One region of the Mesorhizobium sp. P3_A8 genome, then DNA from elsewhere that is predicted to be linked to it. Evidence: predicted binding sites of a transcription regulator. Region 1 holds the regulator's gene; each other region holds the start of a gene.
What was found. Region 1 encodes PhoB, which activates phosphate uptake and scavenging genes when phosphate is short. Its sites were predicted from a motif close to TGTCATNNANCTGTCAT; they were not measured.
Positions count from the first base shown of each region.

Region 1 (10,620 bases):
GCCCGCTGCAACTAATTCGGCGATAACAGTCGATCCGGGGACCGGTCCGCTGGTCTCCGGATTTTCTCGCTTGGAACGCCTTTACGTCTGACGGTGCGCCGTCAGCCCGTGAGCGGAATTTTTATTTCCACCTTCAGACCATCGGCTTGAAAATCGCGCTTGATCGTGCCGCGCAGTTCGCGCGTGACGTTGAGGTCGATCAGCTTGGTGCCGAACCCGGTCTCGGCAGGCGCCTCGACTTTCTTCTTCCCGGTCTCCCGCCAATTCAGTGCCAGCGTTCGCTCGCGCCCTGGCCCTTCCAGCGACCAGTCCACCTTGAGCGCCCAATCACTTCTGACCGAGTTGGCGAAAGTTCCGGCTTCGCCATATTTCAGCGCATTGGTTGCCAGCTCATGGAAGGTCAGGCCAAGCGCTTGCGTCGTGGTCTCGTCGAGCAACACCTCCGGCCCCGACAGCAACCCTTCCGGCAAGTCCTTGCCGAACACCTGGCCAAGTTCAATGCGCAGCAGATCGGCGAGATCGGCCTTCTGCCAGCGCGAGCGCGTCAGCATGTCCTGGGAGGCCGCCATCGCCTGCAGCCTGGCCGAGAAGGATGCCGAAAACTCGCTGACGTCGGTCGCCCGCAAAGCCGTCTGCCGCGCGATCGCCAACACCCTGGTGATCGAATTCTTGATGCGATGCTTCATCTCCTGCAGCATCAGGTCTTTTTCGAGCAAGCTCTTTTCGGTCGTCTCGTGCAGGCGCGATGCCGCCTCATAGGCCCGCTGCTGATAGCGCGCCACCAGCGCGATGGCGCCCGCCGCCAGCAGGCCGAACAGCCCCAGCATCACCGGAATGGCGCGCGACGACGGCTGCGAGAAGGCGCTGGTCGGCCTGAACAACACCGTCCACGGGCGCCCGGCCACCGTGATCTTGCGGGTGACCAGCAACCGGTCGCCAAAGGATGAAGCCGGCGGCGTCTCCGACCGGAACAACAGGTCGTCGCTGTTCACCGCGCCGTCATAAATCTCGGTGTTGACCGGCAGCAGTGGCGCCCGGCTGAGTGCGATCTGGAACAGGTCGCGGGCCCGGAAGGCCGCGTAGAGAAAGCCCGCGGTCGAGGATCGCGATGCGTTGATGACCTCCGGCGCGGTTTCGACATTGAGCCGCACGAAGACCAGGAAGCCGGTGAAGGTCTGTGTCGCACCCGTGCCCTGGCCCAGTTGCACCAGCCCGCTCGCATGCTGCTGGTCATCGGCCATAGCCTTTTCGATCGCCACGCGCCGCACCGGTTCGCTGAACATGTCGTAGCCGATGCTGGACTGGTTGGACGGATCCAGCGGCTCGAAAAGCATGATGGGCGCGCGCCAGGGCTGCGTCGTGTCCGGATAGACCGGATGGCTGGCGCCGAAATCGTGGAGGATGTCGCGTTCGACCGCCGCTTCGTCACCCGTCTTGACGAGGCCGAGGAAGCCGATGCCGCGTAGGCCGGCGAAATTGTTGTCGACATCCAGCGCGTTGAAGAACGCCTTGAACTCGTTCTGGGAGATGTCGCCATTGCGGGCGTCGAACAGCGCCTGCGTCGACCGCAGCAGCGACAAATGCAGGTCGATACGGCTCTCGATCCTGTTGAGGGCGTCGTCGGCCGCCGCTTCGAACTTGATGCGGGAGGCTTCCTGCGTCGCGAAATAAGCGTACCCCGCCATGGTCATGCTGATCAGCGCAACGGCGATGAACGCGACAATCGGAAAGAGTTTCTTCAACGGATGATGCGGTCCATGGGGCAATACCGGACCTTTATGGGCAAGTCGCCGGGCCAACACAATGGCAAGGCCAAGCCATCGCGATCACTGGCATATCACGTGACCGGCAACCGGCCATGCCGATCAAACCCATACCGGACCGCCCGCAGGCCTCAGGCGGCGATCTTCAGCGCGCCCGGCCCGGGAATGGCACCCGGAGGACATTTGCCCAGGATGATCATGCCGAGCACCTCGTCCTGCGTCACATCGGTGGTGCGCGCGGTGCCGACGACCTGGCCGTTCTTCATCACGCAGACCCGGTCGGCCAGTTCGAACACATCGTGGATGTCGTGGCTGATCAGGAAGATGCCTATACCATCGGATTTGAGCTGCTTGACCAGTTCGCCGACCTGCGCCGTCTCCTGCGGGCCAAGGGCCGCCGTCGGCTCGTCCATGATCAGGATGCGGGCGTTGAACAGGATCGCGCGTGCGATCGCCACCGACTGCCGTTGGCCGCCAGACAGCTTGATCACCGGCTCCTTGAAGCGCTGGAAGCGCGGATTGAGCCGGCCCATCACCTTGCGCGCCTCGGCCTCCATCGCAACGTCGTCGAGCGTGCCCCATCCGGTCATCAGCTCGCGGCCGAGGAACAGATTGGCGGCGGCGTCGACATTATCGGCCAGCGCCAGCGTTTGGTAGATCGTCTCGATGCCGTATTTCTTGGCATCGCGCGGATTGGCGATCGAAGCCTCCTCGCCATTGACGAAGATCTGGCCGGCATCGCGCTTGTAGGCGCCGGACAGGATTTTGATCAGCGTCGACTTGCCGGCGCCGTTATGGCCAAGCAGCGCCACGACCTCGCCCGGGAAAAGATCGATCGAGGCGTCGTCGACGGCCCGGATGCCGCCAAAGGCGATCGAGATGTTGCGCATGTCGATCAGGGCGGTGGCTGCAGGAGCAGTCTTGTCAATCATGGCGATGCCTCCCCTAAACGCGCTTGCGGTAAACAGTGTCGAGCCACACGGCGATGACCAGCACTGCGCCGACGACGATGCTCTGCAGCGGCGAGTCGATGCCGAGCAGCACCATGCCCGACTGCAATGATTGCATCAAAAGCGCGCCCAGCATGGCGCCCATCACCGTGCCTGCGCCGCCGGCGAGTGACGTGCCGCCGATGACAGCGGCGGCGATGACCAGAAGCTCGTCCAGCGTGCCCAGCGCATTGGTCGACGCGTTGAGGCGGGCCGACGAGATCGCCGCGCTGATCGCGGCCAGCACACCCATAATCATGAACACCTTCATGGTCACCCAACGGGTGTTGATGCCGGCAAGTTCGGCCGCCTCCGGATTGCCGCCAATGGCAAAGACATAGCGGCCGAAACGCGTGCGCTTGGTGATGAAGGTCATGATAATGCCGACAGTCACCGCCATCAGCACCGGTATGGCAATGCCATGCGCGATGAACAGCCCGCCTGCGGGAATGGTAATGCCGTTCTGCTGGGCGTACTGGCGCACGATGCCGATCGGCCATGGATAGGAATTGGCGATCCAGACGGCGCCAAGGATGGCGGCGCAAGCAACCACGCCAAGCAAGGTCTCGGCCCAAACCGGGCGCAGCGGAAAGTTGAACCGCTTGCGCTGCGACCTGCCGTTGAGCAGCATGAAGGCGACCGCCACGCAGGCGACGACACCGACGATCCAGCTGGCGGTAGCGCCGATCGAGCCGCGTGGTCCGCCGCCCATCAGCTGGAAGGTTGTGTCGAGCGGCGCGACCGTGCGCCCGCTGGTGATCAGCCATGCCATGCCGCGCCAGACCAGCAGGCCGCCCAGCGTCACGATGAAGGCCGGAACCTCCATATAGGCGATGATAAAGCCCTGGAATGCGCCGATCAGGAGACCAAGCACCACACCGGCCGCCAGCGCGATGATCCAAAGCCACGGATTTCCAAGCTGGAAACCGATGACGCGAATGAGGAATTCGGCCTGCGCCACGCCCATGATCATGCCGATCACGCCTTCGACGGATCCGACCGAGAGGTCGATGTTGCGCATGACGATAACCAGCACCATGCCGGTCGCCATGATCGCGACCGACGAGGTCTGCACCGATAGGTTCCACAGATTGCGCGGTGTCAGGAAAAGCCCGCCCGACAGGATATGGATGCCGACCCAGATGACCAGCAGCGCCCCGACCATGCCGAGCATGCGCGTGTCGAGTTCGGTAGCCTTGAGGAACCGTCCAACGGCGCTGAGTTCGGATGCACGCGCCTTGTCCGCCGCGGTGCTGCCGACCGGTTGATTAGAGGTCGTGTCGGTCATGCTATCCTCCCACCGGTTTACCGTCTGGCGCGGATGCCGGAACATGGATGCTATTTGCTTTCCGCAGTCATTTGAAGCGGGAAGCCCCTTGAGAAACGCCGCGGCTTTTGGGCCGCGGCGTCGATATCGAACGGTATTACGCCGTTTAGTTGCAGGCCGCGACGCTGCCGGCGGCGACGCCCGCACAGACTTCGTCCTTCTTGATCCAGCCGGCGTCGATGACGACGTTTAGATTGTCCTTGGTGATGGCGACCGGGGTCAGGAACAGCGACTTGACGGTGTTGCCGCCAGGCGTCGTGAAGTCCTTGACGCCGGCGATGTCGGTCATCTTCTTGCCGTCGGCCAGCTGCGAGGCGATCTCGGCGGCGTTCTTGCCGAGCTCGCGCGCGTCTTTCCACACCGACACGGTCTGGGTGCCGAGCGCGATGCGGTTCAGCGCGGCATGATCGCCGTCCTGGCCCGACACCGGCACGGTGCCGGCCAAGCCTTGCGCCGTCAGCGCCGCGACGACGCCGCCGGCGGTGCCGTCATTGGCGGCGACCACGGCATCGACCTTGTTGTCGTTGGCCGTCAGGAACTGCTCCATGTTCTTCTGGGCGTTGGCGGGCAGCCAGCCGTCCGTATAGGCTTCGCCGACATTCTTGATCTTGCCGCTGTCGATGGCCGCCTTGAGCACTTCCATCGAGCCCGAGAACAGGAAGTCGGCGTTCGGATCGGCGCCCGAGCCCTTGATGAAGACATAATTGCCTTCCGGCTTGGCCTTGAACACCGCAGCCGCCTGCAAGCGGCCGACTTCCTTGTTGTCAAAGGTCAGGTAGAAGACGTCCTTGTTCTCGATCAGGCGGTCATAGCCGACGACCGGAATGCCTTCGTCCAGCGCCTTCTGCACGGCCGGGCCGATGGCCGAGGCATCCTGCGCCAGGATGATCAGCGAATTGGCGCCCTGCGAGATCAGGCTTTCGACATCGGTAAGCTGCTTGCCGGGATTGGACTGCGCATCGGCGGAGATGTACTTGTCGCCGGCGGCCTCGATCGCCTTCTTCATGGCGGCCTCGTCGGTCTTCCAGCGCTCTTCCTGGAAGTTGGACCAGGAAACGCCGATGACCTTGTCCTTCGCCTGCGCGACCGACACAAGCGTCAGCGACATGGCGACACCCGCCAGGATGGCGGCTGTGAATCTCTTCATGATATTCCTCCCTGCGCCGCGTATGGCGCGACCAAACTGGCCCTAAGGCCGGCACAGAGGCTCTATTTTTTCGAGCCTCGAAAAAACACTGATCCAACACCGGAACGCTGTCAACAACGATTCTGATGGATTTTGATGTCCTCATGAATTTTTTTCGAGCCTCGGAATAAATAAATGACAGGACGGGCCGCTTCTGCCAGTATTTGACCGTGTCGCCGGCAGCGTTCGAGGGGCTGGAGGAACCGCGGCGACCGGGAGGATGTGGGAAAACATGTCGGTCGGAATCCGCCACGACGATTTGCGCCGGCGCAACCGCGCGATGGTGATTGCGGCCGTGCGCCGGGCCGGTCGGCCCTCGCGCACCGAGATTGCCGCGACCACCGGCCTCAGCCACTCGACCATATCGGCGATTTCTTCCGACCTGATCGGCGAAGGCATACTGGCCGAAGGCAAGCCGAGCGAGGCCGGCGCACTCAAGCGCGGCCGGCCGCAGGTCGGCCTCGGCCTCAACCCGGAGGCTGCGGCTGTCATGACCGTGGTGCTGTCGCTGAATTTCCTCTCCGTCGCCGTCATCGACTATGCCGGCCAGGTGGTATCGGAAGAACAGCGCCGGCTGGACACGCTGACCATGTCGCGCGAGGCGCTGATCGGCGAATGCGTCGCCATTGTACGGCGCCGCCTCGAGGATCCCGATATCGACGTGCGCAGCGTCGCCCGCATCGCGCTGGCGATCCAGGGCATCACCGACACCGAGGCCCGGGCGATGCTGTGGTCGCCGATCACGCCGCAGACCGACATCGCCTTCGCCGACATCCTCGAGGCAGAGTTCGGCATCCCAGCCACCATGGAGAACGACTGCAACATGATGGCGGTGGCGCTGCGTTGGCGCGATCCCGAGCGCTACCGCGACGACTTCATCGCCATCCTTCTGTCGCACGGCATCGGCATGGGCCTGGTGCTGAAGGGCGAGCTGTTCACCGGTACCCATTCCTCGGGCGGCGAGTTCGGCCACATGATCCATCGGCCAGGCGGCGCGCTCTGCCGCTGCGGACGCCGCGGCTGCGTCGAGGCCTATGCCGGCAACTACGCCATCTGGCGCAACGCCAGGCAGCTCAGCGAGGACACCGAGCCGGTCGCCGATGTCAGCGACGCGCAGATGCGGGCACTGGCCGCGACGGCACGGGAACGCGACGGGCCCGAGCGCGAAGCCTACCGCAAGGCCGGTGAGGCGCTCGGCTACGCCCTCGGCAGCCTGTTCGCGCTGATCGACCCCGCACCCGTCGCGATGGTCGGCGTCAGCGCCGCCGCCTTCGACCTGATCGAGCCGGCATTGCGCGAGGCCATCGCCCAGACGGCCGGCGGCCAGCACTCGAAATCGATTTCCTTCGACACCGAACCGAACGAACTGCCGCTGATCCGCGAAGGCTGCGCCATGCGCGCCCTGACCTTCGTCGACCAGGAGATTTTCGCGCCGGGCGTGCAGGCGAGAGCTGGCACCGGCAAGAACGTTGCCTGAATCAGGTCCCGCTCAATCTTCCCTGATCGCGTAGCCCGCGCCACGAATGGTTCTGATGACATCGGGCATGCGGCCATTGTTGACCGCCTTGCGCAGGCGGCCGACATGCACGTCCACCGTACGCTCGTCGATATAGATCGTCTCGCCCCAGACATTGTCGAGCAACTGGCTGCGCGAGAAGACGCGGCCGGGATGGCGCATCATGAATTCGAGCAGGCGGAACTCGGTCGGCCCGAGCCGGATCTCGCTCTTCTTGCGATAGACCCGGTGCGATTCACGGTCGAGCACGATGTCGCCGACCTTGAGCACGCTGGACAGGACTTCCGGCTTGGCGCGGCGCAGCAGCGCCTTGACGCGAGCCATGAATTCCGGCGTCGAGAACGGCTTGACCAGATAGTCGTCGGCGCCGGTCGAGAGCCCACGGACGCGGTCGCTTTCTTCGCCCCGCGCGGTCAGCATGATGATCGGCAGCCGCTCGGTCTCGGGCCGCATCCGCAGGCGCCGGCAGAGTTCGATGCCGGACACCGCCGGCACCATCCAGTCGAGCACCAGAAGGTCGGGCACGTTCTCCTGCAAGCGGATCTCAGCCTCGTCGCCGCGCGGCACCACCTCCACCTGGTAGCCTTCGGATTCAAGATTGTAACGGAGCAGCACCCCCAGCGGCTCCTCATCCTCCACCACCATGATGCGTGGCGCGATCATTGATTGGTCACCTCTTGCGTCAGGCCGCGGGCGCCGACATCGCCGTCTCGTCCTGCTTGGGACGATTGGCGGGCAACTGCGTGCCGGTCAGGACATAGTAGGCGTTTTCGGCGATGTTGGTCACGTGGTCGCCGATGCGTTCGAGATTCTTGGCGCAGAACAGCAGATGGGTGCAAGCCGTGATGTTGCGCGGATCTTCCATCATGTAGGTCAGCAGTTCGCGGAAGACGGAGGTGTATTTGACGTCGATGCGTTCGTCGTCGGCGCGCAGCTTCGCCAGTGCGGCGGCATCGCGCGCCGCATACTCCTCGATCACGCCCTGCACCTGGATCAGCACCAGCTGCGCCATGGCGTCGATGGAATGCGACAGGTCGCGCGGCGTGGCGCTGAGACCAACGGTGCCGACACGCTTGGCGATGTTCTTGGCAAGATCGCCAATGCGTTCGAGATCGCCGGCCATGCGGATCGAGCCGACGACGTGGCGCAGATCGTCGGCCATCGGCTGGCGCTTGGCGATCAGCGTGATGGCGCGATCGTCGAGTTCGCGCTGGCGCGCATCCATGATGGCGTCGTCGGAGACCACGCGCTGTGCCAGTGCGTTGTCGGAATTCAGCAGCGCCTTGGTGGCGCCGCCGACCATCGAGCCAGCGAGATCGCCCATGTCGCTGATCAGCCTGCTGATCTGTCCGAGATCCTCGTCGAAGGCTGCGACTGTGTGTTCGGCCATGATCCTGGTCCTCGTATGCGTGCGATCAGCCGAAGCGGCCGGTGATGTAGTCTTGCGTGCGCTTCTCGCGAGGCGACGTGAAGATCTTCTCGGTTTTGTCGAACTCGACCAGCTCGCCCAGATACATGAAAGCGGTCTGCTTCGAGACGCGCGCCGCCTGCTGCATGTTGTGGGTGACGATGACGATCGTGTAGTCGGCCTGCAGTTCGTCGATCAGCTCCTCGATCTTGGCGGTCGACAGCGGGTCGAGCGCCGAGGCTGGCTCGTCGAGCAGGATGACTTCCGGCTTCACCGCCACGGTGCGGGCGATGCACAGCCGCTGCTGCTGGCCACCGGACAGGCTGAGGCCGCTGGCGTTAAGCTTGTCCTTGACCTCGTTCCACAGGGCTGCGCGCTTCAGCGCCTGCTCAACGCGGCCGTCCATCTCGGCCTTGCTGATCTTCTCATAGAGCCTGACGCCAAAGGCGATGTTCTCATAGATCGACATCGGGAACGGGGTCGGCTTCTGGAACACCATGCCGATCTTGGTGCGCAGCAGGTTGAGATCTTGCGAGCGGTCGAGGACGTTCTGGCCGTCGAGCAGCACCTGGCCCTCGGCGGTCTGCTTGGGATAGAGCTCATAGATGCGGTTGAAGACGCGCAGCAGCGTCGACTTTCCGCAGCCCGACGGTCCGATGAAGGCGGTCACGCTGCGCTCGGGCAGCGACAGCGTGATATCCTTCAGCGCCTTCGACTGGCCGTAGTAGAAGTTGAGGTTCTTGACCTCGATCTTTACCTTGGCGGCTGCCTCGGCGGCGATCGTCATGTCTGGAGACAACATCTGGCTCATTTGTCCTCTCTGCGTCCGGTCAAGCTGCGCGCAACGATGCTGAGCGCGAGAACCGTCAATGTGATGATGAGTGCGCCAGTCCAGGCCAGCTGCTGCCATTCCTCGTAAGGGCTGAGAGCGAACTGGAAGATGGTGACGGGCAGGCTGGCCATCGGCGCGTTGAGATTGCTCGACCAGAACTGGTTGTTCAGCGCCGTGAAAAGAAGGGGTGCGGTCTCGCCGGAGATGCGGGCGATGGCCAGCAATATGCCGGTGACGATGCCGGACATTGCAGCGCGGTAGGCAACCGACTTGATGACCACCCAGCGCGGGGCGCCGATCGCGGTGCCGGCTTCGCGCAACGCGTTGGGCACCAGGTTGAGCATGTCCTCGGTGGTGCGCACGACGACCGGGATGACCAGGATGGCGAGAGCGACGGCGCCGGCGATCGCCGAGAAGTGCCCCATCGGCCGCACCATCAGCTCATAGACGAACAGGCCTATGATGATCGACGGCGCCGACAGCAGGATGTCGTTGATGAAGCGCACCACGGTGGTGAGCTTCGAGAAGCGGCCGTATTCGGCCATATAGGTGCCGGCCAGCACACCGATCGGCGTGCCGACGATGATGCCGATGATGGTCATCACGATGCTGCCGTAGATGGCGTTGAGCAGACCGCCGGCATCGCCGGGCGGCGGCGTCATTTCCGTGAAAACCGCAAGATTGACACCTGAAAGGCCTTTGTAGAGCAGGGCGCCGAGGATGAGCGCCAGCCAGGCAAGGCCGATGCCGGCGGCGGCAACGCACAGCGTCATCATCACGCCATTCTTGCGCTTGCGGCTCTGGTGAAGCGACGTGGCTGTCGACATCGGTCAGGCTCCCGTGCGGGCGTCGATGCGCATCAGCATGTAGCGTGCGATGGCAAGGATCAGGAAAGTGATGACGAACAGGATCAGGCCGAGCGCCACCAGCGAAGAAGTGTAGAGATCGCCGACCGCTTCGGTGAATTCGTTGGCGATGGTGGCGGAGATTGTCGTTGCCGGCGCGAACAGCGAGGTCGAGATGCGGTGCGCGTTGCCGATGACGAAGGTCACCGCCATGGTTTCACCGAGCGCGCGGCCGAGGCCGAGCATGACGCCGCCCATGATGCCGATGCGGGTGTAGGGAATGACGACGCGGCGGGTTACTTCCCAGGTGGTGCAACCAATGCCGTAGGCCGATTCCTTCAGCACGGGAGGCACCGTGTCGAAGACGTCCTTGGTGATCGAGGTGATGAACGGCAGCACCATGATGGCCAGGATCATCGACGACGTCAGCAGGCCGATGCCGTAGGGCGGGCCGGCAAACAGGCTGTTGAGGCCGGGAATGCCGTGGAACACGCTGATGACGAAGGGCTGCACCGTCGTCTGCAGGAACGGTGCCAGCACGAACAGGCCCCAGATGCCGTAGATGATCGAAGGGATGCCGGCCAGCAGTTCCACCGCCATGCCGATCGGGCGCCGTAGCGGGCGTGGGCAAAGCTCGGTGAGGAAGACGGCGATGCCGATGCCGAGCGGCACGGCGATCAGGATGGCGATGGCAGAGGTGATGATGGTGCCGTAGATCGGCGCCAGGGCACCGAATTTCTCCGTCACCGGGTTC
Region 1 is NZ_JBFUGI010000013.1:34,204-44,823, reverse strand. Features, by position in the region: gene AC1DX4_RS27010 (YMGG-like glycine zipper-containing protein) at 1-15, shown strand, start outside; gene AC1DX4_RS27005 (CHASE domain-containing protein) at 102-1,742, opposite strand; gene AC1DX4_RS27000 (ATP-binding cassette domain-containing protein) at 1,895-2,695, opposite strand; gene AC1DX4_RS26995 (sugar ABC transporter permease) at 2,709-4,040, opposite strand; gene xylF (D-xylose ABC transporter substrate-binding protein) at 4,186-5,226, opposite strand; gene AC1DX4_RS26985 (ROK family protein) at 5,498-6,742, shown strand; gene phoB (phosphate regulon transcriptional regulator PhoB) at 6,755-7,444, opposite strand; gene phoU (phosphate signaling complex protein PhoU) at 7,464-8,171, opposite strand; gene pstB (phosphate ABC transporter ATP-binding protein PstB) at 8,197-9,000, opposite strand; gene pstA (phosphate ABC transporter permease PstA) at 8,997-9,848, opposite strand; gene pstC (phosphate ABC transporter permease subunit PstC) at 9,852-10,620, opposite strand, start outside.

Region 2 (10,620 bases), on a different contig from region 1:
AAGGCGCAGAAGCTGGCGGTCGTCGCCGTGCCCGAGCCGTTGGACGAACCGGATGCAAAGGCTGCGGTCAGATAGTCGGCATTGTAGGGGCTTTCGGCGCGGCCATAGACGCCGCGCTGCATGCCGCCATTGGCCATGGGCGGCATGTTGGTGAGGCCGATCAGCACCGCGCCGCCGGCACGCAGCCGGGCGATGGTGAACGCGTCCTCATTGGCGATGAGATGCTCGAAGGCCGGCGAGCCGGCGGCCACCGTCAGGCCCTTGACTTTGTAGCTGTCCTTGGCGGTGTAGGGGATGCCGTCGAGTGGCCCGAGCAGGGCACCATCGCGGCGCCGTTGGTCGGAAGCGGCGGCCTCCTCGAACATCGCTGGATTGAGCACGGGAACCGCGTTGAGGCTGATGCCGTGGCGATCGAAATGCGCGATGCGCCAGAGATACGCACCGACCAGTTCCACGCTGGTGATGAGGCCGTCCTCAAGCGCACAGCGCAATTGGTCGATCGTCGCTTCGACGAGATGAAGGCTGGCGTCGGTCATCACTGGTTCCAAACTGTCGTTTCGACACTATGGATGAGCGAGCCCGCCGGCTTCGGCAAGAGCCAATCAGCAGTCTTTGTTTTTGTAGCCGTCCTTTCGGCCCGGTTCAGCCGCTCTCCTTCATGCGCTCGATAATCTGCGCCATCAGCGCTAGGTCGCGGCGTGAATCGGCGAGGTCGGTCAGCGGCTTCGTGCCTTCGGCGATATGGCGATGGAAAATCTCCAGCTCGTTGGAGAAGGCGTCGCCATAGAGCGGCCCGAAGCTTTTTGTCACCGGGCCGAGTGAGCCGGCGTCGGTCACCTCCAGCCGGGTCGGCAGGCTGCGGATATAGGGCGTGTCGTAGATGATGCGCACGCGCCTGGTGTTGGAGCGCACTTCGATCATGGCGTCGAACAGGCCGAGATCATCGACCACCGCGTCGTAGAGGCAGGCGAAATGGCCGTAGTCGAAGGTGATGCTGGTGTTGGCGCCGCCATTGGTGCGGTGCGCGGCCACCACGCCTTTGGGTTCGCCAATGAGCCCGCGCATCGCCGAAATGTGGTGCGAGGAGAGAGCCGTCAACCCGCGATAGGCGCGCACCAGGTCGGCGGGGGCGTCGGCGCCGACGACCTCGCGGATCAGTGCGTCCCGCTCCTTGGCGCCGCGCGCCAGCAGGGCAGGGTCGATGTCTCGGGGATAGAGGACATTCTGGCTCTTCTTGAGGAAATGCCGGCCTTCCGAGATCAGGTCGAAGATGCGGACATGGGTGATGTCGGCATGGGCGGGGAGTTCGTCCCTGGCCGCCAGATAGGCCGGCGCGTAGCGGCGCATGTAGCCGACGAACAGGGTCTTCTTGTAGGCCGGCATCAGCGCCAGCAACTCGTCGATCTCGCGCACCGTGAGACAAGCGGGCTTTTCCAGCAGGATATGCTTGTCGGCTTGAATCGCCGCGCGCACGAAGCGGCTGTGGGTGTCGTCGGACGACAGCACGAACACCACATCGATATCAGGCGAAGCGATCAGCGCCTCGGCGGTTTCGAAGGCTCTTGCCGTCGCATGTTGCGAGGTGATGAGCGTCACCAGGCTTGGCGACACGTCGTATACGCCCGCGATTTGCCAGCGGTCGCGCTGGTCGGCCAGCACAGGCAGATGGATCGACTGCGCGACTTCTCCAAGACCCACAAGTCCGACACGAAGTGGTGCCACTCTCAAACTCCTTGATTTCATTTCCGGCCCAGGCGGCCAACGGTTGATTTCACGATTGGGCGGTCAGGCCGCGCCGGTGACCAGCGCGACGAGCTCATTGCCCGTGGTCTCCGAGGCGCGCACGGTCGCTGCCATCTTTCCAGCCCGCATCACCCAGATCTGGTCGGACAGGCGCCGCACCTGATCGAAATTGTGGCTGACCAGGATGACGCTCACCGACTGTTCGCGCAGGCGCCGGATCAGCGCCTCGACATTGGCGGTTTCCTGCACGCCAAGTGCGGCGGTCGGTTCGTCCATCACCACCAGCTTGGCGCCGGAGCCGACGGCGCGGCAGATCGAGATCGCCTGCCGCTGGCCGCCCGACAGGCGGCGCACACGCTGGTTGATCGACGGCACGTTGATCGACAGGCGCGACAGCATGGCGCGCGCCTCGCGTTTCATTGCCTTGCGGTCGAGGAACGCGAAGGGGCCGATGCGGCGCACGAGCTCGCGGTTGAGAAACAGGTTCTGCGCCACCGTCAGTTCATCGATCAGCGCCAGGTTCTGGTGCACGGTCTCGATACCGGCTTTGCGCGCCCCGTCCGGGTTGGAGAAGGGATGCTCTCGGCCATCGAAGACGATCGAGCCGGCATCCGGCACATGCACGCCGACCAGGCAGCGGATCAGCGTCGACTTGCCGGCGCCATTGTCGCCGATGACGGCGGTGACCTCGCCGCGGCGGGCCTTGAAGGCAACGTCGGTGAAGGCGCGCACGCCGCCAAAATGCTTGCTCAGGCCGTCGCAGGCGATGATCGCGTCGGAGGCAGGGGAGGGGCTGACGGCGCTCATTTCTGGTACCGCATGATCAGCGCCGCCAGCACCACGATGGCACCCACGGCAAGCGGTTGGTAGAAGGCCGAGACGTTGAGCAAGGTCAGGCCGTTGACGAGTGCTGTCAGCATCAGCGCGCCGATGGCCGGGCCCAATATGCTGGCGCGGCCGCCGAACAGGCTGACGCCGCCCAGCACCACCGCCGCTACCGAATTCAGGAGCAGGCTGGTGTTGATCTGCGGTTCGGCCGAACCGATGCGGGCGACCAGAAGAATGGCCGCTAGGCCGGCGCAGAACCCCGAAATGGTGTAGGCGGCGATCTTGACGCGGTTGGTGCGGATGCCGAGCGCGCCGGCGCTCTCGACCTGGCCGCCGGTCGCCAGCAGATGGACGCCAAAGCATGTGTGGTAGAGTGCGATATGCGCTGCGATGACGGCAGCGATCGCCACCCAGACCGGATAGCCGAACGGCCCGAACGAGCCGGAGGCAAGGCGCAGCAGGAAGGTCGAGCCGACCATGGTCGGTTCGCCGCCCGACATGATGAGACCAAGCCCGGTGATGGCCGACAGCGTGCCGAGCGTCACCACGAAATCGGGAATTTTGCCGACGGTGATGATCAGGCCGTTGAGGAAGCCGATGGCGCTGGTGGCGAGTACCGCGAGCACGCAGGCGATGAAGATACCGTAGCCTACCGCATTGACGAGGCCAAGCACGATGGCGCCAAGCATGACGGCGGCGGCCAGCGACAGGTCGATGCCTGAGGTCGCCACCACGAAGGTCTGGCCGATCGACAGCACGGTCAAGATCGCCGACGCCAGCAACAGCGCCTGCAAATTGGCGACGCTGAGAAAGACCGGCTGGGCGATGCCGAAGACGATGACGAGACCGACCAGGCCGACGACGGATGCCCAGTCGGCCCAAAAGGAAGGATCCAGGAGGAGAGCCGACAGGGAGGGGCGGCTCTCCTCCGCCGCGCCCGCCGAATGGGCGACGGGCGCGTTGTCTGTGGAATTGCTCACTTCAGCATCTCGCGGAAGGGATCGGGATAATCGCCGCCGGGGCGCGGAAAATTCGTCAGCGAGGCATCGGCATTGGCCTTGTTGATCAGGAGCACAGGTGCGGGCACGTTGGCGGGCAGTTCCTTGCCCTTGGCGGCCAGCGCACAGGCTTCGACCCCCATGGCGCCGACGACATAGGGATATTGCGCCACGGTGGCCGTGAGCTCGCCTGCCGCGATCGACTTCAGCGCATCGACGATGCCGTCGAGGCCGATCACCTTGACGTCCTTGCCGGAGGTCTGCACGGCGCGTTCGACGCCGAGCGCCATGATGTCGTTGGCGGCGAAGAATCCGGCGAGATCGGGATGGGCGGCGAGGATGTCGGTGGCGGCGGTCAACGCCTTCTCACGATCCCAGTCGGCGCTCACCATCACCACCACCTCGAGCTTGCCTTCGACAGCCTGCTTGAAGCCCTTGATGCGGGCGTTGGAGCCGACATCGCCGACGATACCGGCGATCAGCGCGACCTTGGCGCCCTTCGGCACCAGCTTCAGCATTTCCTCGCCGGCCAGCGCGCCGGCGGCGACATTGTCGGTGCCGATATAGGTGGAGACGGCAAAGCCGGCGGCCTTGGCCTGTTCGGCGTCGATGGTCGAGTCGATGTTGACGATCGGCTTCTTCTTCTGGGCGACCGGCACCAATGCCTGGACGAGGTTGGAGACGCTGATCGGGTTGACCAGATAGCAATCGAAATCCTGCATGGCCATTGCGGTCAGGCGATCGGCCTGGCCGGTGGCGTCGCCCATATTGGCGGCGGCCTGGACGCTGACATTGACGCCGTTGGCCTTGCCCTGCTCCTCGATGCCCTTCTGCATGGTTTGGAAAAAGGGGTTGTCGAGGCCCTTGACGATGGCCGCGACCTTCGCCGCGTCCTCGGCATGGGCCGAGACGATGGTTGCCAGCAGGCCCGCGCCAAGCAGTCCTGTGCCGAGCTTTAAGCCATTAAATACGCTCATGGTTTTCCTCCTCCTTATTGTTTGATGTGCCGTCGCATCAGTTTCGGTGTTCGGCGAACGAAATGGCCGACAGGACGCAAGCGACCCCAACGCTTGGTGTCACGAACTGCCGACACATCGCTGCCAGCCGCTGGATATGCGGCTCGTGGCCCGGTGCGGGCGCTCGTTCATGTCAGGCATTGCTCCTCCCAGAGCGCCGGCTGATGCCTTGCCGGCGTTTGCGCATGTTTCAGAAAAAATTGACACGCGTCAAGATTTAAAATGGTGCGAAGTGATTTTCACCGCTCCGCCGCACGACATCGCTCGCATGTCGGCCGGCGCCAGTGGCACATCCGTTCCATGGTCATAAAAGAAGCATCAGCCGTTGCAACTTTCGGCGGGCGGTGTGCGTTAGGGATTTTCTCAGGGGGGGAACACGAGGTTGCATTGGACCGCTTTGAGATCCTGAACGAGCCGTCGGGCAGGTATTCCATTTTCGACACGCAATTGCCGGCAATGCAGGGAGGCAGGACATTCATCGGGCGCTACCGGTACCAAGTGCCGCTGGTCCTGCTTGCAGCCATGGAAGCGGACGGCAAGCCGTGGGCGCCGCCTTCGCTGTCATCGCTGAGCAACTGTCAGACAAATAATACAGATCCGACACACCAAAACGGCTTGCAGACGTAAGCTGAGGCTCGCAGAAGTTGCGCAAAAAGCATACCGTTGAAGAAAAACTTATATCGTCATCCAGCATGAAAGGGGAATCATGCCTGACCAGAATGCTCTGATCCGCGCCGCCATCGGACGGCTGCTTTCCGAGAAAACCGGAATGGCGGTCATTTCCATGAGAGAGAGTATTACCGAGCTGCTGGCCATAACCGGTGCGACGCTGGCCGTCGAAACCCTGCAAGACCTGCTGCTGGAAATGGCTGAAGTGCGCGGCATGATGGTCGCGCTCGACGTTTGACTAGACCAGTTCAAGACTAGACCAGTTCAAGTTCCTCGAAAACCGCGAACGGCTGCAATCGGCGATGGCTCAGCGTGCCGTCGCCGTAGATCATGCGGCCGGCGCGGAAGGTGGCACGCACTCGCGGCACCGGCTGGCGGTCGGCGACGACAAGATCGGCCAGAAGGCCGGTCTCGATAGCGCCGCGATCGGTGAGCCCCAGGGCGTAGGCCGGGTTGGCGCTTGTCAGCGCTGCCGCCGCCGCGAGGCCATCGTCGCGCAGCTCCGCCAGACCAAGCACGGCCGGCAGGATCGAGGCGGGGTGATAGTCGCTGGCCAGCATGTCGAGCAGCCCGGCCTCGTAGGCCTGGCGGGCGGAAAGATTGCCGGAATAGGACTCGCCGCGCAGTGCGTTGGGCGCGCCCATGGCGGTGTGCATGCCGAGCCTGCGGGCTTCCTGCGCCGCTTCCAGGGTCACCGGGAATTCTGAGAGCGCAGCACCCAGGCCGTGGACCAGTTCCACCTTTTCCAGCGTGTCGTCGTCATGCGAGGCAAGCACGATGCCGGCGGCTTGCGCACGCGCCGACAGATCCTGCAGGGCGTTCAACACATCGCCCTGGCCGTTACGGCCGGCGATGCGCTTGCCGACGACCTCGGATGCGTTCGCGACGGACATGCCGCGCTCCTTGGCGATGCGGGCGATGTAGAGTTCGACGTCGCGGTATTGTCCCTGTCCGGGCGTGTGATCCATCAGCGAGATCAAATGCAGCCTGCCGGCATCCATCAACTTCTGCAGCATGGGAAGCGCCGGGGCGAAGGTCACTTCGAAGCGGGCATGGATGCGGTGGTCGACCAGCAAATCGTCCTTCATGCCGGCAATGGTGTCGATGATATCGGTCGTATGGTCTTCCGAGCGCAGCACGCCACTGGTGACGCTGGCGCCGATGAAGGAAAGCGCGGCATAGGCAGTGGTGATGCCGCAGGAGGCGAGCTTCTTGTCGAGCTCGGCAATGCCGATCCGCATCGGCACATGCACGCCGGTGCGCGGCTCGACTTCCTTCTCGACCATGTCGCCATGCATGTCGATGAAGCCGGGCAGCAGCAGGCGGCCGCCGCCTTCGATGTCGGCATGCTCGACAGGCTTGTCGCGAATCTCGGCGATCCGGCCGTTCTCGATCCTGATCGCGCCGTTCGGGATGACGCGGTCGCGCAGGACAATTTCGAATTCACTCAGCCACATCAGGGTTCTCTTCGATCGACAAGGTGGGCGACATCGTCGGGGTGTGGAAGACCAGGATCATGGCGATGATGCGCCGGCTTGCCGCGCCTCGATCACGATCTCTCCAGGATCATTGCGATGTTTTCTAGTTCACTCGAATGCCGGTTTCCATTTGATTTTTATGACATTTTCATGAAAGCCGGTGTTCCCGGAGCGCTTGGCTCAGCCGGTACGGGATCGTTCCGACAGCCATTCGGCGGTTTGCTGGCTGGCCTGTTCGGCGGAAAGCTCGAGGCTGAGCCCTTGTAGCAGGCCGTGCAGGAAGACCCCGGTGAAGCAGTCGCCGGCACCGATCGTGTCGGGCACGGAGACCTGCTTCAACGGCGTGACGTGGTTCAGCACCTTGCCGTCATAGAGCGATATCGGGCGCGTTCCATCGGTCAGCACCAGTGTCTTCAAGCGTGGCCCGGCGATCCCTGTTGCTCGCTCCCAGATCGCTCGCGTGTCCTCGCCGGGAAAGTCGGCGCGCGATCCGATGACGATGTCGGCCGGACGCGGCGAGGCGCTGCGCAGCGGAAATTGCGAAATGACAAGCGGAATCGTCTTCAGAGAGGCGATGAGGCCGGTATCGAGCACCAGGGCGTTGAGATAGGCGGCGTCGCCGCTGACAGGCTCCGGTGCGGCGAAGGGCGGGCGCATCTGGCCGCCGGGGTTCAAAATGGTGCGCTCGCCATTCGGCTCGAGCAGGATTTCGGTAAACCGGGTTTCGCCGGCCCAGATGGTGACGGTGCCGGTATCGATGCCGCTCGCCTGCAATGTGGCGAGCGCTGCCCGGCCATGGTCGTCGTCCATCAGATTGCTGATCAGCCGAACATGGTTGCCGAGCCTGGCCAGTTGTGTGCCGGTATGGAAGCCGCCGCCGCCGAGCCTGACGCTGCGGTTGGAATAGACAATGCGCGCGCCCGAGGCGAGGGGCGAGGACAGCGACCAGACCTGGTCGTAGTTGACATGGCCGACAACGATGACTGTGCTCATGGTCCCTGCTTTTTCGCCTTCTGGTTTTCGCCCAGGCCCGGCGCCAGCGCATCGACGATGATGCGCTGCGCGAGCAGGCATAGCACCAGGACCGGCACCAGGGACAGCAGGCTGCTCAACGTGCTGGCGCAGGCGGCGAACGCCAAGGACTGCGCAGCCTGGCTACACCCCGAGAATAAAATCGGCGCAGCGGTCGGCGATCATGATCACCGGGGCGTTGGTGTTGCCGCTGATCAGGCGCGGCATGATCGAGGCGTCGCAGATGCGCAGGCGCGGGACGCCGCGCACGCGCAGTTGAGGATCGACCACCGCGTCGTCGTCGCTGCCCATCCGGCAGGTGCCGCAGGGGTGATAGACGGTCTTGGCGTGCTCAAGGATGTGATCGACGATGGATTGATCGGAAAGATCGGCGTCCTCGCCCGGCGATAGTTCCTCGGCGATCACCGCCCGCAGCGCCGGCTGGCGCAGGATATTGCGGGCGATCTTCATGCCGGCGAGCAGAAGGGCGAGATCGTCCGGATCGGACAGGAAGCCGGTGGTGAAACGGATCGGGTCGGCCGCATCGCGCGAGCGCAGGCCGACCGTGCCGCGCGATTTCGGCCGCAGTACACACGGGTTGAGCTCCATGCCGTGGCGTTCGATCGAGCCGTGTTCGGCGCTTTCGATCATCATCGGCAGGACGTGGAACTGGATGTCGGGTCTTCCGTCGCCATCGGTATCGAAGAAGCCGCCGCTCTCGACGACGTTGGAGGTGAGCAGGCCGGTCCGGAACAGCAGGTATTGCAGACCGTGGCGTAGCGCCCGCAGGCCGCGGTCTTCGCCCAGCAGCGAGATCGGCCGGCGTGTCAGCGCATAGACGGGAGCGGCGACATGGTCCTGCAGGTCGCGGCCGACCGCGGGCATGTCGCGGATGACGGGAATGCCGAGCGACGCCAGATGTTCGGCCGGCCCCAGGCCCGACAGCATCATCAGTTTCGGGGTCGCCAGCGCGCCAGCGGTGAGGATCACCTCGGCCTTTGCCGTCGCCGCATGGCTTTTGCCGTCCGACGTGGTGTAGGCAAGGCCGCTCGCCGCGCCGTTTTCCAGCGTCACGCCGGTGACCAGCGCATCGGTGACGACGGTGAGGTTGGCGTTGCCGGCCAGCGGCCTCAAAAACACCTTTGCCGCCGACTGACGCTCGCCGTTGGCGGTCGTCGTCTGGTAGAAGCCGACGCCTTCCTGCTCGACACCGTTGAAGTCGTCATTGTAGCGATAGCCGGCCTGTTGCGCGGACTTGACATAGGCCAATGACAGCGGGTGGCGATGGCGGGGATCGGAGACCGGCAGCGGTCCCTCGGTGCCGTGGCGCTCGCCGGCCAGGCGCTCATTGCGTTCCAGCCGCCGGAACACCGGCAGCACCTCGTCCCAGCCCCAGCCGGGACAGCCGAGATCGCGCCAGCCATCATAGTCCTGTGGCTGGCCCCTGATGTAGAGCATGGCGTTGATGGAGGAGCCGCCGCCCAACGTGCGGCCCTGCGGCACCGGCAGCCGGCGGCTGCCGACGCTCGGCTCCGGTTCGGATTCGTAGATCCAGCTGCGCGCCGTGCCGATCACCTTGGCGAAGGTGGCGGGCATGTCGATGAGGCGCGTGTTGTCGGCCGGGCCGGCCTCGACCATCAGCACGCGCTTGCCCGCATTGACCAGCCGGTTGGCCAGCGTGCAGCCGGCCGAGCCGGCGCCGGCGATGATGTAGTCGTAGTCGGCACTCATGTCAGGCGTAGCGCATGATGACGGTCTTGGTCTCGAGATAGCCGTCGATCGAGGCACGGCCATGCTCGCGGCCGATGCCGGACTGCTTGAAGCCGCCGAACGGTGCCGCGGGGTCGAGCGTGTTGTGCGAATTGACCCACACCGTGCCGGCCTTGAGGCCGTGGATGGCGGTCATCGCCTTGCCCATGTCGCGGGTCCAGATCGAGGCCGAGAGGCCGTAGCGCGTGTCGTTGGCGACGCGGATCGCCTCGTCGAGATCGGCGACCGGCATTGCCGCCACCACCGGGCCGAACACCTCCTCGCTGGCGATTTCCATGTCGGGGCGGACATTGTGCAGGATGGTCGGCGCCACATAGTGGCCCTTGCCGGGCACCGGCCGCCCGCCGCTGACCCGTTCGACGCCGGCCGCCAGCCCGCGCTCGACAAAGCCCTCGACGCTTCTGCGGTGCTTGGCCGAGACCAGCGGGTTGATCTGCGCCTCCGCGTCGCGGCCGGCACCCAGCGTCATGCCGTCGGCGATCTCGGCCAACCGCGAAAGCGTGCGGTCGTAGATCGACTTTTCGATGAGCAGCCGCGAGGCCGAGGTGCAGACCTGGCCCTGGTTGAAGAACATGCCGAGGCCGGCAATCAGCGGCTCGATACCTTCCTCCATATCGGCAAGCAGGATCATCGGCGATTTCGAGCCGAGCTCCAGCGTGAAGCGGGCGACGCGGTCGACCGCGGCGTGGCCGACGCGTTTGCCCACTTCCGTCGAGCCGGTGAAGGTCAGCTTGTCGATGCCGGGATGGCGGATCAGCGCTTCGCCGGTGACAGAGCCGCTGCCGGTGACGATGTTGACGACACCGGGCGGGAAACCAACGGCCTCGATCAGTTCGGCCAGCCTGAGCAGGCCGAGCGGCGTTTCCTGCGGCGGCTTCAGCACCACGGTGCAGCCGCAGGCCAGCGCCGGCGCGATCTTCCACATGCCGATCAGCAGCGGAAAATTCCACGGCACGATGGCGCCGACGACGCCGACCGGCTCCATCACCGTCATCGCCTGGTGTTTGGCGCCAGGCGGCACGGGGATGGAGACCTGGAAGGTCGAGCCCTCGATCTTGGTCGCCCAGCCGGCATAGTAGCGCAGCCAGTCGACAGTGCCGCCGGCGC
Region 2 is NZ_JBFUGI010000011.1:221,994-232,613, reverse strand. Features, by position in the region: gene AC1DX4_RS25250 (amidase) at 1-536, opposite strand, end outside; gene AC1DX4_RS25245 (Gfo/Idh/MocA family protein) at 643-1,722, opposite strand; gene AC1DX4_RS25240 (ATP-binding cassette domain-containing protein) at 1,786-2,550, opposite strand; gene AC1DX4_RS25235 (ABC transporter permease) at 2,547-3,551, opposite strand; gene AC1DX4_RS25230 (sugar ABC transporter substrate-binding protein) at 3,548-4,546, opposite strand; gene AC1DX4_RS25225 (hypothetical protein) at 4,973-5,212, shown strand; gene AC1DX4_RS25220 (hypothetical protein) at 5,292-5,492, shown strand; gene AC1DX4_RS25215 (alpha-D-ribose 1-methylphosphonate 5-triphosphate diphosphatase) at 5,509-6,711, opposite strand; gene AC1DX4_RS25210 (PfkB family carbohydrate kinase) at 6,913-7,725, opposite strand; gene AC1DX4_RS25205 (hypothetical protein) at 7,722-7,871, opposite strand; gene AC1DX4_RS25200 (GMC family oxidoreductase) at 7,888-9,474, opposite strand; gene AC1DX4_RS25195 (aldehyde dehydrogenase family protein) at 9,476-10,620, opposite strand, start outside.
Region 2: the regulator PhoB is predicted to act here: its motif matches at 6,872-6,888, upstream of AC1DX4_RS25215 (alpha-D-ribose 1-methylphosphonate 5-triphosphate diphosphatase).

Region 3 (10,620 bases), on a different contig from region 1:
TGGGCTGTTGATTGCGCTGATGCGCTTGGCGCCAGGACGCTCAGCGGGCCGCTGCACTCGACGCTCGGCGCCTTCTCCGGCAGCGGGCCGACACCCGCCGAGAAGAACCGTTCGGTCGCCTCGCAGCGCACTATCGGCGACCATGCCGGCAAGCGGGACGTCACCATCGGGCTGGAGGCGCTGAACCGCTTCGAATGTTATCTGATGAACACGATGGCGGACCTGTCGGAGCATATCGATGCCATCGGCAGGCCGCATATCAAGGCGATGTACGACACGTTCCACGCCAATATTGAGGAAGCCGACCCGATCGGCGCCTACACGAAGCACCGCAGGAATGTCGTGCACATCCACATATCGGAGAACGATCGCGGCGTACCGGGGCGCGGCAACATCCCGTGGAAAGAGACGTTCGCGGCGATCCGCAAGAGCGGCTATGACGACTGGCTGACGATCGAGTCGTTTGGGCGTTCGCTGAAGGATCTGGCGGCGGCGACGAAGGTGTGGCGCGATTTCGCGGAAACTCCGGAAGCGGTTTATCGGGACGGGTACAAGCATATCAAGAACGGGTGGAAGAAGGCGGGGTGAGGGCGCGGCTGCGCGTTGCTGGCGAGGGTTTAGAAACCTACCAAACGTTGGCGTCAAAATTTTCGTTGCGAGGCGCCTAACCCTGCTCGGCCTGTATCCTGTTGTAGTCGTGGATCGTCCGGCTCAACCGGCGGCGCAGGAAGTTCGAGATGTTGTCGAAGATGAAGACGACGAGCAGGATCAGCAGCACCATGTAGAAGACGTTGGCCCAGTTGGAATTGGTGCGCATCGCTTCCCACAATTTCAGGCCGATGCCGCCGGCGCCGACAGCGCCGATGATGGTGGCGCCACGGGTGTTGGATTCCCACTGGTAGAGCGTCTGGCTGATGAACACCGGAATGACTTCGGGCATCACGCCGTAGCGTTGCACTAGGAGGCCGTTGGCGCCGGTCGACAACACACCTTCGCGTGGCTTGTCGTCGATGTTCTCGAGACCTTCCGAATAGACCTTGCCGAGCGTGCCGATCTCGGTGAAGAAGATCGCGGCACTACCGGCCAGCGGCCCGGGGCCGAAGGCGCGAGTGAAGAACAGCGCCCAGATCAGCATGTCGACCGAGCGCATGAAGTCGAAGAAGCGCTTGAGCACCTGGCTGAGCGCCCCGCTCGGCGTGATGTTGCGGGCGGCGAAGAAGGCGAGCGGGAAGGCGACGATACCGCCAAGCAGCGTGCCCAGAAATGCCATGACGATGGTCTGCAAAAGCTTCGTCCAGACGTCGCCATGCTGCCACTGGGCGTTGTTCCAGATGTTGTCGCCGGCCAGCGCCAGGTTCGAGGTGCCCGGCTTCAGTTCGGGCCCGGACACGATCAGCGAAACCACTTCTCCCGCTGATTTACCGAAGAAGGGCGAGCGTGTGTCGAACACGAAATTCGCCCAGCCGAGGAAGCGCTTGCGCACCTTGACGCGGTCGACGGTGACGCGCACCTCGCCGACGAACCCCATCTTGGCCACCACCTCGTCATCATGCGCGGTGATCCAGTCCGGCACCGGGCCTGTGATCACCGGCTTGCCGCCGGTCAGCGAAACCGGCACGGTCTGGCCGTTGGCCACGATCGTCGCCTGAGCCTTGTCGAAGGTGACGGATTTTGCCGGGCCGTCGATCAGCACGGTGAAGGTGCCGTCCGGGTTCTTGATCACCCAGTCTGGGTTGGGGTTTTCGCCCAGCGCGGAGAAGCGCGGGTATTTGGGCGTGATCTCCGGCTGGTCGAGCCGGAACTCAGGCTGCAAATCGTAGCTGACCCATTGTGTCAGGAAGAGCGGCAGACGCTCCCAGTGCGATTCCCGCAACACTTGCGGCAGGCTGAAGAACCACAGGACATAGATGAGGTAAGTCAGGATGCCGACGAACAGGAAGAGCGGCGCGAAGCGCTTGTACAGCGGCCGCCGGAACACCAGGGGATAGCGTTCCGTGATCGACAGCATCTCCTCGGCGGTCATGGTCGCCATGATTTACGCCCCCATCATGAAGGCTTGTTCGCCGACCAGCTTGCGGCGCAGCCAGGCGGAAAACTGGTCGATGATGAAGATGGTGGTGAACAGGAGCAGCACCAGCGCCAGGGTCTTGGCGCCGAAGCCGCGCGAGATGGACAGCTTCAACTCCTCGCCGATGCCACCGCCGCCGACGGCGCCGATGATGGTCGAGACGCGGACATTGATCTCGACGCGCAGCAGTGTGTAGGACATGAAATTGGGCAGCACCTGCGGCAGGCCGGCAAAGCGCACGCGCTCGAACCAGTTGGCGCCGACCGCGCGCAGACCTTCCTCGGCGCGCATATCGATGTTCTCGTTGACCTCGTAGAACAGCTTGCCGAGTGCGCCGATCGAATGCAGGCCGATGGCGATGATGGCGGCGATCGGGCCGATCGAGACGATGGCCGCGAACAGGCCGGCGATGACGATCTCGGGAAAGGCGCGCAGCAGTTCCATGAAGCGCTTGACGATCAGCCGCAGCAGCGGATGGGGCGTCAGATTGCGCGCTGCGATGAACGAGAATGGCACCGCGAAGATGAAGCCGATGAAGGTCGAAACCAGGGCCATGTTCACCGTAGTCAGCATCAGCTCGAAATATTCGGGGACGTAGAACCCGCCCCAGACATAGACGCGGCCGAGCGGGAAGTTGAATTCCTGCGTGCCGGTGTCATGCGGCGAGGCAATGTCGAACAGCGCCCGCCAGACGTCGTTCCAGTCCTTGGGGACGAGCCAGCTCAGGAAATCCAGAATATGCGGCAGCCGGTCGAAAAAATGGCCGGCATTGGCCTCGTCGGCGAACCACATGCTGGCGAACATCGCGGCGAGCAGCAGGCCGACGCCAAGCACCGTATAGAACCGGCGCAGCGACGTCTGGCGTCGCCAGGCCTCGGCCAACTGGTGGGTGGCGCCAGAAGAGGCTGTCAAAGAAGGGGCTGTCACGGAAAGGGTCATGATCGGAGATGCAAAAAGGGCGGCACTTTCGGCGCCGCCCTTTCCGATTTCGCCGTTAGCCGCCGATGGCTGCCTTACGGGCTTCGACGATGACGTTGTAGAAGTCCGGCTTCACCGGAACGTAGCCGGTGAAATCGCCACCTTCGACGCCCTCGAAGCAAGCCTTGTCCTTCTTCGGCAGGTCGGTGAAGAAGGCGGCGAGCTTGGCGGTCATCTCGTCGCCAATCGCCGCGCGCACGACCAGCGGGCCGTTCGGGATCAGGCCCGAGCGCCAGACTTCGACGAAGTCGTTGGGGTCGACGGCGCCCTTGGCGACTTCCTTGTGGAAGGTGCCGGAGGTGTAGCCGTTCTTGAAATCGCCGATGCCGGAGGAATCGTCGACCGCGACGTCGACCTTGCCGTCGCGCACGGCCAGGATGTTGTTCTCATGGCCGCCGTTGAACTGGGTCGAGGCGAAATAGGTCTCGTTGGAGGCGCCGGTGTCCTTCGGAATCTGGGTCAGCGGGATCAGATAGCCGGAGGTCGAATCCGGATCGGCATAGCCGAGCTTCTTGCCCTTGGCCGACTTGATGTCGGTGATGCCGGAGGATTTCAGCGCCAGGCCGATCGAATAATAGCCGGTGGCGCCATCAGTCTGCTGGGTGGTGAGGATCGGGGTGACCGCCTTCGGGTCCTTGATGTAGACGCTGGCGTAGCCGGAAGCGCCGAGTTCGGCGAAGTCGAGCGTGCCGCCGAGCAGGCCCTGGATGACGCCATCATAGTCGGCGGCGGGGAACAGCGAGACCTTCTCGAAGCCGAATTCGGTCTTCAGATGGTCGGCCAGGCACTGGTAGTTGCGCAGCCGGTCGGTTTCGTTTTCACCGCCCAGAATGCCGACGCGGAATTCCTTCAGATCGGCGGCGTGGGCCATGCTGGTGGCCATGGCGAGCACCGAAACGGCGCCGAGAACCATCTTCCTGAACATCTGTTATCTCTCCTGTAGGTTCCGGCCCCGCGCCGGCAGCGTTATCGATTTTGACAGGTGCCCTTGACGTGGGCGGACGATCCGAGCCGCTCTTTGTTGAACTCAGTAGCCTGGGAATGCAGGCTCGAGCGGTCCGGCGGATGCTGCAATCTTTTGCTTGAAGGCAACGCTGGTCGAGGTGATGGCCTCGGCGATTTCGCCGCCATTGCCGTCGGCGCCATAGACGAGACGCACGGCTTCGCGGTTAAGCTCTTCCGGTGGGCCATCGAAGACGACCTTGCCGGCAGCCATGCCGATGATGCGGTTGCAATAGGTGCGCGCGGTATCGAGCGTGTGCAGATTGGTGACGACGGTGATGCCTTCGCGCAGATTGATGTCCTGCAGCGAATCCATCACCACCTTGGCGTTGAGCGGGTCGAGCGAGGCGATCGGCTCGTCGGCGAGGATCACCCTGGGCTGCTGCATCAGGGCGCGGGCAATGGCGACGCGCTGCTGCTGCCCACCAGACAAGGTGCCGGCGGGTTGAAGCGCGGTGCGGGCGATGTCGAGCCGCTCAAGGGCGGCGACCGCCTCGGCGCATTCGGCGCGCGAGAACATGCCGAGAAGATTGGACAGGGTCGAACGGTGGTTCAACTTGCCAAGCAGCACATTGGTCAGCACGTCGAGGCGCGGCACCAGGTTGAACTGCTGGAAGATCATGGCGCAGTCGCGCTGCCAGCGCCGCAGCGGCGAGCCGCGCAGCTGGGAGACCTCGGCGCCGTCAAAAAAAATCGACCCCTGGCTGGGGTCGACAAGACGGTTGATCATGCGAAGGAGGGTCGATTTGCCGGCGCCCGAACGGCCAATGACGCCAACCATCTGACCCTGCGGGATCGAGATGTTGACATCGTTGACGGCGGTGTTCTTGCCAAATCGTCGGCTGACGCCGCGGATTTCGAGTGTGGCAGAGCTTGCTGACATGGGGCTGGGCTCCAGTCCGGGCCTTATTGATCGTTAGGCTCTCGCCTAACGCAGCCACATGAACCTGCCGTGTCGCCAGCATGTCAGTTTTGTTACGCTCCACAGGCGTGAGGACCGGCGCCCAGCAAGCAATCAGCCGAGCACCAGCAATTCCTCGAAATGCTTCATGTCGCGGAAGGCGCAGAAGGCGGGCGCCTTGATCTCGATCACCGGTGCCTGCTTTGCGAAAAGTGCCAGGCCATCATCGAACAGCGCCTGCCATGCTGCAGCTTTGTCGTCCGCCAGACGCTGGATCTGGTAAGCGAAGGTGATGTGGAAGACGTAAGCGTCATGATCGGGGTGCCGGTAGCCGAACGGCGTCACCAGCGCATCGCGCCATTGACGCATGATGCGCACATCCTCGTCCGTCGCGCCGGCCACGGTGAGCCCGGTCGGCACGATTTCGACCACCTTGACGTTGAACGGACCGAAGCCCTCGAAACCCTTCAGCCGTTCCAGATAGACGCGGGTCATGGCGTCGATGCTGGTGTCGAGCGGCACGTCCTGCGGCCAGTAGGGCAGGCGGCGGCGATATTCGATGATGCCCTGGAACAGCGTCATATGCAGGCTGGAAACGGGCGTGAAGGCGAGCCGGTCGGCGTCAGGCATCGCCAGCATCTTCTCGCGCACCGCAAGCACCACGGCCTCGGACGGGGAACCGCTGACGAGATGGCTGACAACGGTGTTGCCGGGCTCAGTCAGGAAATTGCCTGACCTGTCGTAGCGCGTGCCGAGGTGCGCCGGCGGGGTCGGGTTGGAGCCGGCAAAGAATCCGGCAAGCGAGGGTCTGACGGTGTCGAGCATGGCGATCTCCAGGGAAAGACCGGGTCCTGCCTCGCTGATGTGTCAGGGATATGAAACAGGTTTCCCCATGACGATGATGTGAGGGACTAAGCTTCGTATTTTTCCAAGAAGGCTTCGGCAGACAGTTCTCTGAAATCGTCGAGTGAGGCGCGCAGCCTGGCATGGTCCCAATCCCACCAGGCGAGCGCCTGGAAGCGTTCGGCGGTGCGGCGGTCGAAGCGCTCGCGGATCGGCTTGGCCGGCACGCCGGCGACGATGGTGTAGGGCGCAACATCCTTTGAGACGACGGCTCCGGCGCCAACCGCTGCGCCGTCGCCGACGGTGACACCGGGTAGGACGGTCGAGCCGTGGCCGAGCCAGGTGTCGTGGCCGATGGTGACGCGCTTGGCGCGGCGCTGGGCGAAGAATTCGCTTTCGTGCTCGGCGTCGTCCCAGTAGTCCGAGGCGCGGTAGGTGAAGTGGTGCAGTGTCGGCCGCCAGGTCGGGTGGTTAGTAGCATTGAGGCGCACGCTTGCGGCGATGTTGGCAAACTTGCCGATCGTCGCGCACCAGACGGCGCAATCCTGCATCATGTAGGAATAGTCGCCGAGTTCGCTTTCCGAAACCCGGCTGCGGTCGGCGATCTCGGTCCAGCGGCCAAGTGTAGAATTGTGCACTTCCGCCGTCGGGTGGACCAACGGTGTCTCCGACAGCTTCCTGGTCATGCGGCGAGTTTTCCCGGAGCAAAGGCGGTGACGTCGATGACGCGATCGGACACCGCCTCGCGCACATCGTGGTCGTGGAAGATGCCGAGCAAGGCGACGCCGGCAGCCTTCTTGGCGGCGATGAGTTCGATCACCACGTCGCGGTTGGTGGCGTCGAGCGAGGCGGTCGGCTCGTCGAGCAGGAGGATCGGGTGCTCGGTGATGAAGCCGCGCGCGATGTTGACACGCTGCTGCTCGCCGCCAGAGAAGGTCGCCGGCGGCAGGGCCCAGAGTTTTTCCGGCAAATTGAGCTGCGCCAGCAAGGCGCGTGCTTTGCCACGGGCAATTTCGCGCCCTTCGCCGCGCTCGACCAGCGGCTCGGCGACGACATCGAGCGCCGAGACGCGCGGTACGGTGCGCAGGAACTGGCTGACATAGCCGATCGTTTGCCGGCGTACGGCAAGCACGGTGCGCGGGCTGGCATGCGCAAGATCGATCAGTCCGTCCTCATGCTTGACGATGATCTGGCCCTCGTCGACGGCATAGTTGCCGTAGAGCATCTTCAGGATCGAACTCTTGCCGGCACCGGACGGGCCGCCAAGCACGGTGCATTCACCGGCCTTGATCGAGAACGAGACACCGGAAACGACAGGCAGTTTGATGCCATCACGCAGATGCATGATGAAGCTCTTGGCGACGTCGGAAACAACGAGAGGCGTCGGCATGGTCAGACCTGCAGAATCGAGGAAACGAGCAACTGTGTGTAGGGCGCGCGCGGGTCGTCGAGCACGCGGTCGGTGAGGCCGCTTTCGACAACGCGGCCGTCCTTCATCACCATCATCCGCTGCGACAGCAGACGCGCCACCGCAAGGTCGTGGGTGACGACGATCGCCGCGAGGCCAAGATCGGTGACCAGCCCGCGCAGGAGGTCGAGCAGGCGCGCCTGCACTGACACGTCGAGGCCGCCCGTCGGCTCGTCCATGAACACCAGCCGTGGGCCGGTGACGAGGTTGCGGGCGATCTGCAGGCGCTGGCGCATGCCACCGGAAAAGGCGCGCGGCTCGTCGTCGATCCGGTCTTCCTCGATCTCGACGCGCGACAGCCAGTCGACCGCCGTGGCGCGGATCCTGCCGTAATGACGGTCGCCGACCGCCATCAGCCGTTCGCCGACATTGGCGCCGGCAGACACCGTCATGCGCAGGCCGTCGGCCGGGTTCTGATGGACAAAACCCCAGTCGGTGCGCATCAGGAAGCGGCGCTCGGCCTCGCTCATGCGGTAGAGTTCGCGGAACTGGCCGTCGCGCATTCGGTAGCTGGCGGTGCCTGAGGAAGGTAAGAGCCGCGTCGACAGGCAGTTGAGCAGCGTCGTCTTGCCGGAGCCGGATTCGCCGACGACAGCCAGGACTTCGCCCGGCCACAGATCGAAGGAGACGTTGTCGCAGCCGACGCGCGAGCCGTAGAATTTGGACAGCGCCGAGACGCGCAGCAACGGTTCGTCGGTCATTGTGCCGGCTCCATTTTTTCCGTGACAGAATGGGTTTCCGGGGCAGGATGGGCTTCGGGGGCAAGATGGCCGCGATGGCCGTCCGCCCGCCGCTTCTCGCAATGGTCGGTGTCGGAGCAGACGAACATGTGGCCGCCATGGTCGTCGAGGATGACCTCGTCGAGATAGACATTCTCCGCCGCGCACAGCGCGCAAGGCTGGTCGAAAGTCTGCACCTCGAATGGATGGTCCTCGAAGTCGAGGCTGACGACTTCGGTAAAGGGCGGCACCGCGTAGATGCGCTTTTCGCGGCCGGCACCGAACAGTTGCAAGGCCGGCGAGCGGTGCATCTTGGGATTGTCGAATTTCGGTGTCGGCGAGGGGTCCATCACATAACGGCCCTCGACCTTCACCGGATAGGCATAGGTGGTGGCGATGCGGCCGTGCTTGGCGATGTCCTCATAGAGCTTCACATGCATGAGGCCGTATTCCTCCAGCGCATGCATTTTCCGCGTTTCGGTCTCGCGCGGCTCGAGGAAGCGCAAGGGCTCGGGAATCGGCACCTGGTAGACCAGCACCTGGCCCGCGGTGAGCGGATGTTCGGGGATGCGGTGGCGGGTCTGGATGATGGTGGCGCTGGCGGTATCGGTGGTGACAGCGACATTGGTGACCTTCTTGAAGAAGGCGCGGATCGAGACCGCATTGGTGGTGTCGTCGGCGCCCTGGTCGATGACCTTCAGCACATCGTCCGGGCCGATGATCGAGGCGGTCACCTGGACGCCGCCGGTGCCCCAGCCATAGGGCATCGGCATTTCGCGCGAGGCGAAGGGCACCTGGTAGCCGGGGATGGCGATGCCCTTGAGGATCGCCCGGCGGATCATCCTTTTGGTCTGTTCGTCGAGATAGGCGAAGTTGTAGGTGGCGATGTCGGTCATGGCGATCACATCCACATTGTGCTATTGAATTGGCGTCCAGGACGCGGAAACAAAGGCGAATTCAGATGAACTCGACCGGATGGATGCATCTCGGAATTCTGTTGGTGGTGTTCGCCGGCGTCGTTCTCTTTTTCCTTCGGCGCATGATCCTTCCCGCGCCAAAAGAGGGCTCTCACGGTGAGTCCATAGGCGTCAGCAATGGTGGCTACTCCGGGTATGATAGCTATGGCGGTCATTCCCACGACGGTGGCGGCCATGGGGGCGGGCACTGAATTCATTGCACCGCCTCCAATCCCCTGACGTAGCGCGCCAGCCGCTCGGTGAGCGTGCCGGTGTGCAATTCGAACATGTGGTTGTCATCGTCGTAGAAATAGATCGAGCGGCCTTCGCCCTCGACGCGCGGACGCGGCGGGCGCATGTCGAGGCCTAGCTTGGCCACGCGCTCGGCGTAGCGGTCGAAATCGGCGTCATCGATCTTGAAGGCGATGTGGTTGTAGCTGCGCTCCGGTAGCGCCTCGCCTTCCATGATGGCGATCCAGATGTCGCCGATCAGGAAGAATTTTTCGCGCGACAGTGAGAACTGCTTGGTGTCGCTGGCGTAGATTTCTCGCGCGTCGAAAACTCCGGTCAGGATCTCGCTCATCCGGTCGAGATCGCGGACGATGAAGGTCATGTGGGACAGGCCTTCGATCATTCCGCGGCCTCCCGCTTCTCTTCGACCTTCGCGGGGTTTTCGCGGCCTTCGTACTCGGCGCGCATACGGCGCACGAGGTCGAGTTCGGCCTGGAAGTCGACATAGTGCGGCAGCTTCAGATGCTCGACGAAGCCCGTCGCCTGGACGTTGTCGGAATGCGAGATGACGAATTCTTCGTCCTGGGCGGCGGCGACAATGTCTTCGCCGAGTTCGGAGGCGCGCAGCGCGCGGTCGCACAGCGCCATGGCCATCGCCTTGCGCTCGCTCTGGCCGAAGACGAGGCCATAGCCGCGGGTGAACTGCGGCGGCGCCTTGGCCGAGCCTTTGAACTGGTTGACCATCTGGCATTCGGTGACCCGCACCGTACCAAGGGGTGCTGCGAAAGGCAGTTCGGGAACGTCGAGTTCCAGTTCGACCTCGCCGATGCGGATTTCGCCGACAAAGGGATGGTTGCGGGCATAGCCGCGCTGGGTGGAATAGCCGAGCGCCAGCAGGAAACCCTCGTCGCCACGTGACAGCGCCTGCAGGCGGATGTCGCGCGCCATCGGGAATTCCAGCGGCTCGCGGGTGATGTCACCGGGGACATGGTCCTGCGGCATCTCACCGTCCGGCTCGATCAGGCCCTCGCGGGCAAGGATCGCCGAGACGCGCGGCATGGCCTGCGCTTCGGTCTCGCGCTGCAACGGTTCGGCGACATCGGCGCCGGCGGCAAGTTCGGGATCGAGCAGCCGGTGGGTGTAGTCGAAGGTCGGGCCGAGCAGCTGACCACCGGGCAGGTCCTTGTAGGTTGCCGACACGCGCCGCTCGACCCGCATGGTGCCGGTGTCGATTGGCTTGCTGTAGCCGAAGCGCGGCAGCGTGGTGCGGTAAGCGCGCACCAGGAAGATCGCCTCGATCATGTCGCCGCGCGCCTGGACGATGGCGAGTGCGGCGAGTTCGCGGTCATAGAGCGAGCCTTCGCTCATCACCCGGTCGACGCCGAGCGCCAGCTGCTCGACGATCTGGTCGAGGCGCAGCGCCGGCACCGAACGGTCGCCGCGCCGGCGGTCGG
Region 3 is NZ_JBFUGI010000003.1:529,013-539,632, reverse strand. Features, by position in the region: gene AC1DX4_RS10410 (sugar phosphate isomerase/epimerase family protein) at 1-588, shown strand, start outside; gene phnE (phosphonate ABC transporter, permease protein PhnE) at 665-2,032, opposite strand; gene phnE (phosphonate ABC transporter, permease protein PhnE) at 2,036-3,007, opposite strand; gene phnD (phosphonate ABC transporter substrate-binding protein) at 3,063-3,971, opposite strand; gene phnC (phosphonate ABC transporter ATP-binding protein) at 4,074-4,931, opposite strand; gene AC1DX4_RS10385 (DUF1868 domain-containing protein) at 5,064-5,774, opposite strand; gene AC1DX4_RS10380 (DapH/DapD/GlmU-related protein) at 5,861-6,478, opposite strand; gene phnL (phosphonate C-P lyase system protein PhnL) at 6,475-7,182, opposite strand; gene phnK (phosphonate C-P lyase system protein PhnK) at 7,185-7,961, opposite strand; gene AC1DX4_RS10365 (alpha-D-ribose 1-methylphosphonate 5-phosphate C-P-lyase PhnJ) at 7,958-8,875, opposite strand; gene fosX (FosX/FosE/FosI family fosfomycin resistance hydrolase) at 9,150-9,569, opposite strand; gene AC1DX4_RS10355 (carbon-phosphorus lyase complex subunit) at 9,566-10,620, opposite strand, start outside.
Region 3: the regulator PhoB is predicted to act here: its motif matches at 5,012-5,028, upstream of phnC (phosphonate ABC transporter ATP-binding protein).